2 regions of the Paenibacillus sp. FSL H3-0329 genome follow, and region 2 is predicted to be linked to the other one. Evidence: a T-box and tRNA genes for the amino acid it is inferred to sense, from the RefSeq annotation. Region 2 holds a T-box; the other holds one or more tRNA genes.

Region 1 (3,386 bases), 3.0 Mb from region 2:
GGTGAAATTTTAATACCTGTGAAGATGCAGGTTACCCGCGACAAGACGGAAAGACCCCATGGAGCTTTACTGCAGCTTGATATTGAATTTGGGTACGATCTGTACAGGATAGGTGGGAGCCGTAGAAATCGGAGCGCAAGCTTCGGTGGAGGCGCCGTTGGGATACCACCCTGATCGTATCTAGGTTCTAACCTAGTACCCTTACCGGGTACGGGGACCGTGTCAGGCGGGCAGTTTGACTGGGGCGGTCGCCTCCTAAAGAGTAACGGAGGCGTTCCAAGGTTCCCTCAGAATGGTTGGAAATCATTCGCAGAGTGCAAAGGCATAAGGGAGCTTGACTGCGAGACCTACAAGTCGAGCAGGGACGAAAGTCGGACTTAGTGATCCGGTGGTACCGCATGGAAGGGCCATCGCTCAACGGATAAAAGCTACCCTGGGGATAACAGGCTTATCTCCCCCAAGAGTCCACATCGACGGGGAGGTTTGGCACCTCGATGTCGGCTCATCGCATCCTGGGGCTGAAGTAGGTCCCAAGGGTTGGGCTGTTCGCCCATTAAAGCGGTACGCGAGCTGGGTTCAGAACGTCGTGAGACAGTTCGGTCCCTATCTGTCGTGGGCGCAGGAAATTTGAGAGGAGCTGTCCTTAGTACGAGAGGACCGGGATGGACGTACCGCTGGTGCACCAGTTGTTCCGCCAGGAGCATGGCTGGGTAGCTACGTACGGACGGGATAAGCGCTGAAAGCATCTAAGCGTGAAGCCCCCCTCAAGATGAGATTTCCCAATTAGTAAGACCCCTTGAAGACGACGAGGTAGATAGGTTGGAGGTGGAAGTGCAGCAATGCATGGAGCTGACCAATACTAATCGGTCGAGGGCTTATCCTATACTTAGAATGCAGATTCGTTTCGGATTCAGTTTTCAGGCGATTAAGCCTGGTATGAATATTCCCTGATAGCTCAGTTGGTAGAGCACTCGACTGTTAATCGAGTTGTCACAGGTTCGAGTCCTGTTCGGGGAGCCATATGGAGAGGTGTCCGAGTTTGGCCGAAGGAGCACGATTGGAAATCGTGTAGGCGCCACAAGCGTCTCGAGGGTTCGAATCCCTCTCTCTCCGCCACAAATTTTTAATTAGTATGGCCCGTTGGTCAAGGGGTTAAGACACCTCCCTTTCACGGAGGTAACATGGGTTCGAATCCCATACGGGTCACCAAATTTTCACTTGATTTATCCTAGTGGACTTTGGTACAATAACAATTGTTGTTTATGGAGGCTTAGCTCAGCTGGGAGAGCATCTGCCTTACAAGCAGAGGGTCGGGGGTTCGATCCCCTCAGCCTCCACCATAACATATTTTTACTGACGCGGGGTGGAGCAGCCCGGTAGCTCGTCGGGCTCATAACCCGAAGGCCGCAGGTTCAAATCCTGCCCCCGCAACCAATTAACTTAAGCAATTATATCTTTTGGAACCGTGGTGTAGTTGGCCTAACATGCCTGCCTGTCACGCAGGAGATCGCGGGTTCGAATCCCGTCGGTTCCGCCATTTTCATCATGGCTCGGTAGCTCAGTCGGTAGAGCAGAGGACTGAAAATCCTCGTGTCGGCGGTTCGATTCCGTCCCGAGCCACCATTTATCATCACAAAAGAATGAGTGCCATGCCGGTGTAGCTCAATTGGTAGAGCAACTGACTTGTAATCAGTAGGTTGGGGGTTCAAGTCCTCTCGCCGGCACCATCCTTGGAGGATTAGCGAAGTGGCCAAACGCATCAGACTGTAAATCTGCTCACGTAAGTGTTCGGTGGTTCGAATCCATCATCCTCCACCAGTTTTTAGGGGCATAGTTTAAAGGTAGAACAACGGTCTCCAAAACCGTTGGTGTGGGTTCAATTCCTGCTGCCCCTGCCAAGTTTTTTCTAAAGTTTAATATGGCGGCCGTGGCGAAGGGGTTAACGCACCGGATTGTGGTTCCGGCATTCGTGGGTTCGAGACCCATCGGCCGCCCCATTTTCTTTAAAATGAATAATGGCGACAATATCAACTTAATATGGCGACTGTGGCGAAGGGGTTAACGCACCGGATTGTGGTTCCGGCATTCGTGGGTTCGAGACCCATCAGTCGCCCCATTTACTTTAAAATGTTATTGGGGATTAGCCAAGCGGTAAGGCAACGGACTTTGACTCCGTCACTCATAGGTTCGAATCCTATATCCCCAGCCATTTTATGCGGACGTGGCTCAGCGGTAGAGCATCGCCTTGCCAAGGCGAGGGTCGCGGGTTCGATTCCCGTCGTCCGCTCCAAAATTTACATGGCGCCATAGCCAAGTGGTAAGGCAAAGCTCTGCAAAAGCTTTATCCCCAGTTCAAATCTGGGTGGCGCCTCCATTTAGTTCATATGTGCCGGCGTGGCGGAATGGCAGACGCGCTCGACTCAAAATCGAGTGGGAAACCGTGGAGGTTCGAGTCCTCTCGCCGGTATCTTAAAAAGGTTAGTAAGATTGCTTTTATAAGCAATCTTACTAACCTTTTTTCTTTATGTTCTTAGTTTTACAGGATTAAGCCGTTGAATAGAGGAGTTTCTCTATTTCAACGGCTTTTTTTAATCTGATTAGTGATTAACCTGATTGATTATTAATGCGGAATGCTCGCGGGGTATGACCTATTTCTCGTTTAAACATATTGCAGAATTGGGCATCGTTCACAAAACCTGCAGCAGCAGATACTTCAGAGATTTGCATCTGAGTATGACGTAATAGAGATTTTGCATACTCCAGGCGTTTTAACAGCAAATACCGCAGGGGTGAGGACCCGAAACGTTCTTTAAATAGATGGCGAAAACGATCGTAGCTATATCCGGACATTTCTGATAGTGTTTCGACGGACAATTTATGGCGATAATGCTCATTCATATAATTAAGGACATATTGTACTCGATCTTCTGTTGGGGATTGATATCCAGAGGCACTAAGAAGCCTCATAAGATGGACGGTAATCTCGCTCATTTGTAGGTTTAGAAGCTCAGAGAATCCGTCTTGCTTACGTGTAAACTCTGCTTTCATTCGCAGCAGGATTTGAAGAACGGTCTGATCTTTATCATCTTCATATACGCCGAGCAGATTACTCATATTAGGGTGTACCGAGTGGAAGCCTACAAATAATACATTTGCATCCTCACGGTGGTGCTCGTCATGTTTATGATTGGGTGGCACAAGCGCGAAAGAAGAGGAGCGAAAATGGTAACTTCGTGGGCCAACATTGGTTGTCCCTACCCCCTGTAAATAATAGACCAGTTCGTAGCATTCATGCTGGTGTGGAGGGATATAAGTATTTAGCTCATGTGTGGCACTTACAATATATAGAACACGATCCATGATGATCCTCCAATACTTATGTTTTA
Region 2 (3,386 bases):
AGTATCAAGAATCGTTACTTTTTTCATTTCTGCATTAGTCATCGTCATGTCCTTCCTTAGCCTCCCCTCTTCAACCTTTCATAGATTAAGACGGGGGAGGTATAGAAACGGTTTTTGTTTCGTTTAACTTTTTTGCCCAAAGCTCTCTAAATTATAGCATTCTATAAAAATTGAACGAAAAATGTTATGATAGGTTAAATTGGACATAATCAATAGTACGCACTTAAAAGTGCCATAGGTACTAAAAAGTACCCATACCTTGGAGGTTATCATGACAACAACACCAACAACAACTGTCAAGAAAAAATACAATATTTCTGTTGAAGCCACACTAGAGGTCATCGGAGGGAAATGGAAATGCGTAATTCTATGTCATTTAACTCATGGCAAAAAACGCACCTCCGAGTTAAAACAGTTGATGCCCGGCATTACTCAAAAAATGTTAACCCAGCAGCTACGCGAGCTTGAGGCAGATGGAATCATCAACCGAATTGTTTATAATCAGGTTCCACCAAAAGTAGAATACGAGCTTAGTGAATATGGTGATAGTTTAAGCGATATTTTGACTGCATTATGTAATTGGGGAGAACAACATATCATTAAGCAATTCGGCGATAAATACGCTGTTTTAGAGGATAACATTTTAAATAAATAAACCGCTCTATCAAGGGTATGGTTGGATATTTATGCTGCTAGAGTTGTACTTCAATTATACGTTCATGAAAAAAGGACAGCTGAATCAGATCGATTCAACTGTCCAAAGCTTTGATTCACCCGTCCCTTGAATGGCGCACAGGAACATAACTTAAATTACGCCCTCTCCTCCAATTGCAGTTGCTGTGAATGATATGGGTCCAAATAGATTTATAGGCAAGTTGCTATCATTCTGAATTACCAATTCATAGTTGTGGACTCCAATATAAGCACCATCAACCCACTGAGCACTTAATTGAATATCAGTAATTGTAGTAAAACGATAAAAGGATCTATAAATATCGACTCCAGCTCGTCGGATGATAACAAGAAATTGGCTATTAGCAAGTGCAGTAAGACTAAAACTACCATTTAACTCGACTCTACTGGAGAAAGAAGCCGGATTAGCCGGACTAATATTTACTTGCGCTGTGGCTAGACCCGCTCCAGCTCCAGGAATCCCTGCAACCGTTATAGCTGTAGTAAACGGATCTAACGGGATTTTTGCCTGTGACCCATAACTTATTATTGTCGCCATTTATCATCACTCCATTTCAAGGTTATAGAGTAGTATATTGTGAATCCGCAATGATAGATTGGACTAAATTCCTGATGATTATATACATTTAAGGTATACTTTGCTATATCATATAAACCTAGATACCTCATCAATCACCATACGATTTCCACTCATTGACAACACCCCTGTTCAGAATTACAATAATTCACATATCATGAACAACGATGACAAAGGGTAAGTAGACAGACGAACATGGTCTTCAGAGAGCCGGTGGTAGGTGCGAACCGGTGACCAGCGTATGCTCGAATGGCCTTTATAGTTGTTTTTCCGAACTATCTTAATGGATGCAGTAGGGAAAACCGGGGTTCCCGCCGTTATCAAGGGACCTGTATCGAGAATTAATTCAACCTCTCCGTACAGGTAAGAGAAGATCGAAAGCCAAGAATCGTAAGGTGACACGATCATTTAAGGTGGTACCACGACAACTTCGTCCTTATTGGATGAGGTTTTTTTGTCATTTAAAGGAGGTGATGGCCATGGATGATGGCTGGTGGTGGCGACTCGAGTGTAACCAAATGCTAAATATCAGGAGGAATTTATATGATGAACGAACGTGTCTTAACTGGAGATCGAGTGACTGGAAAGCTTCACCTTGGCCATTACGCCGGCAGCTTGCAGACCCGAGTAGCCCTTCAGGAGCAATATGAAACTTTTGTGTTTTTAGCGGATATTCAAGCCCTAACGACCCATTTTGATCGTCCGCAGCTGCTGGGTCAACATCTGCATGAGATCACACTGGACTATTTATCTGCGGGTATAAATCCGGAGAAAACAACTATATTTATTCAATCGATGATCCCTGAAATCGCAGAGCTGACCATCTTGTTCTCTATGTTTGTTACTGTGAATTCTTTACGGCATAATCCCACGATTAAAGCCGAATCAAAAAATTCCAGCTTAGATGAATTGTATTACGGTTTTCTAGGTTATCCAGTTAGTCAGACTGCTGACATAACTTTTTGTAAAGCAACGATCATTCCTGTAGGAGAAGACCAGCTCCCCCATCTGGAATTAACCCGCAAAATCGTCCGCAGATTCAACGAGCTGTACAGCCCGATACTGGTGGAACCCAAAGCGCTGATCAGTGAGACGCCGAGACTTGTGGGTACGGATGGCAACGCTAAAATGAGTAAAAGCCTTGGCAATGCCATCGAGCTGGACTCCACTAAGGAAGAAATCACCTTCAAGATAAGAAAAGCCACAACCGATCCTGCGCGTGTGCATAAAAATGATCCTGGACATCCAGATATCTGTCCTATTTTTGCTTATCATGGTGCTTTTCGCTCAGCGGGGGTAACCGAAATTCGTGAAGGCTGTGAGCGGGGTACCATGGGTTGTTCTGCTTGCAAACAGTTGATTTCGACAGCTCTAGATCAGCTTATAGAACCGATGCGAGAGCGACGTTCCTATTATGCTACTAAGCCCAAGCTTGTGCAGGAAATCTTAATCTCTGGAACACAGCATGCCCGCAGCATTGCTCAGGAAACAATGGCCGAAGTACGTGAGGCTATGAGTCTTAACTATTTTTCAATCTAAAAATGATATTTATAGGTACTCAAAAAAAGCCGGAAGCTCATTGGAAGAGATCCGGCTTTTTTCTTCTCCTTACAACACCCAATTTCCCTTACGGAATACGGGTTCAATCGTGCCGTCCGCCAGCTCTCCGTCAATATCCAGCTCTGCTGAACCGATCATAAAATCGACATGAGTTAAGCTGACATTAGCTCCTCTAGCCACAAGCTCTTCGTTCGTAAGCTTTGTGCCGCCTTCAATATTTACAGGATAAGCACTTCCTAGCGCGAAATGGCAGGAGGCATTCTCATCAATCCCTGTATTGTAAAAAATGCGGTTCAAGCGAGAGATTGGAGAATCATGCTGCACTAAGGCTACTTCTCCTAGATAAGATGCACCTTCATCCGTTGCCAGCAGTGAGGTTAAATGCTCGCGTCCGGATTCAGCTTCATAAGCTACGACTTTCCCCTTTTCAAAAGTGAATGAAAGTCCTTCAACTAAACGTCCATTCAAATTAAGAGGGAGCGTGCTTCTAACTGTGCCATTCACTCCAGTACGATGGGGCATGGAATAAATCTCTTCCGTTGGCATATTAGCAACA

What was found. The T-box of region 2 lies ahead of trpS (tryptophan--tRNA ligase). A T-box ahead of a tRNA ligase gene usually reads a tRNA of that ligase, here a tRNA-Trp.
Region 1: it has a tRNA-Trp gene. The T-box ahead of trpS (tryptophan--tRNA ligase) is inferred to sense a tRNA for this amino acid. The anticodon was not compared.

Annotation. Positions count from the first base shown of each region.
Region 1 is NZ_CP150150.1:5,933,382-5,936,767, reverse strand. Features, by position in the region: rRNA gene NSQ66_RS26210 (23S ribosomal RNA) at 1-883, shown strand, start outside; tRNA gene NSQ66_RS26205 (tRNA-Asn) at 945-1,020, shown strand; tRNA gene NSQ66_RS26200 (tRNA-Ser) at 1,024-1,116, shown strand; tRNA gene NSQ66_RS26195 (tRNA-Glu) at 1,135-1,209, shown strand; tRNA gene NSQ66_RS26190 (tRNA-Val) at 1,265-1,340, shown strand; tRNA gene NSQ66_RS26185 (tRNA-Met) at 1,358-1,434, shown strand; tRNA gene NSQ66_RS26180 (tRNA-Asp) at 1,460-1,537, shown strand; tRNA gene NSQ66_RS26175 (tRNA-Phe) at 1,548-1,623, shown strand; tRNA gene NSQ66_RS26170 (tRNA-Thr) at 1,652-1,727, shown strand; tRNA gene NSQ66_RS26165 (tRNA-Tyr) at 1,733-1,818, shown strand; tRNA gene NSQ66_RS26160 (tRNA-Trp) at 1,825-1,898, shown strand; tRNA gene NSQ66_RS26155 (tRNA-His) at 1,922-1,997, shown strand; tRNA gene NSQ66_RS26150 (tRNA-His) at 2,041-2,116, shown strand; tRNA gene NSQ66_RS26145 (tRNA-Gln) at 2,135-2,209, shown strand; tRNA gene NSQ66_RS26140 (tRNA-Gly) at 2,216-2,290, shown strand; tRNA gene NSQ66_RS26135 (tRNA-Cys) at 2,301-2,374, shown strand; tRNA gene NSQ66_RS26130 (tRNA-Leu) at 2,389-2,467, shown strand; gene NSQ66_RS26125 (AraC family transcriptional regulator) at 2,605-3,360, opposite strand.
Region 2 is NZ_CP150150.1:2,953,203-2,956,588, reverse strand. Features, by position in the region: gene NSQ66_RS12895 (sigma-70 family RNA polymerase sigma factor) at 1-48, opposite strand, end outside; gene NSQ66_RS12890 (winged helix-turn-helix transcriptional regulator) at 272-655, shown strand; gene NSQ66_RS12885 (hypothetical protein) at 806-1,231, opposite strand; T-box leader at 1,429-1,711, shown strand; gene trpS (tryptophan--tRNA ligase) at 1,814-2,809, shown strand; gene NSQ66_RS12875 (aminopeptidase) at 2,879-3,386, opposite strand, start outside.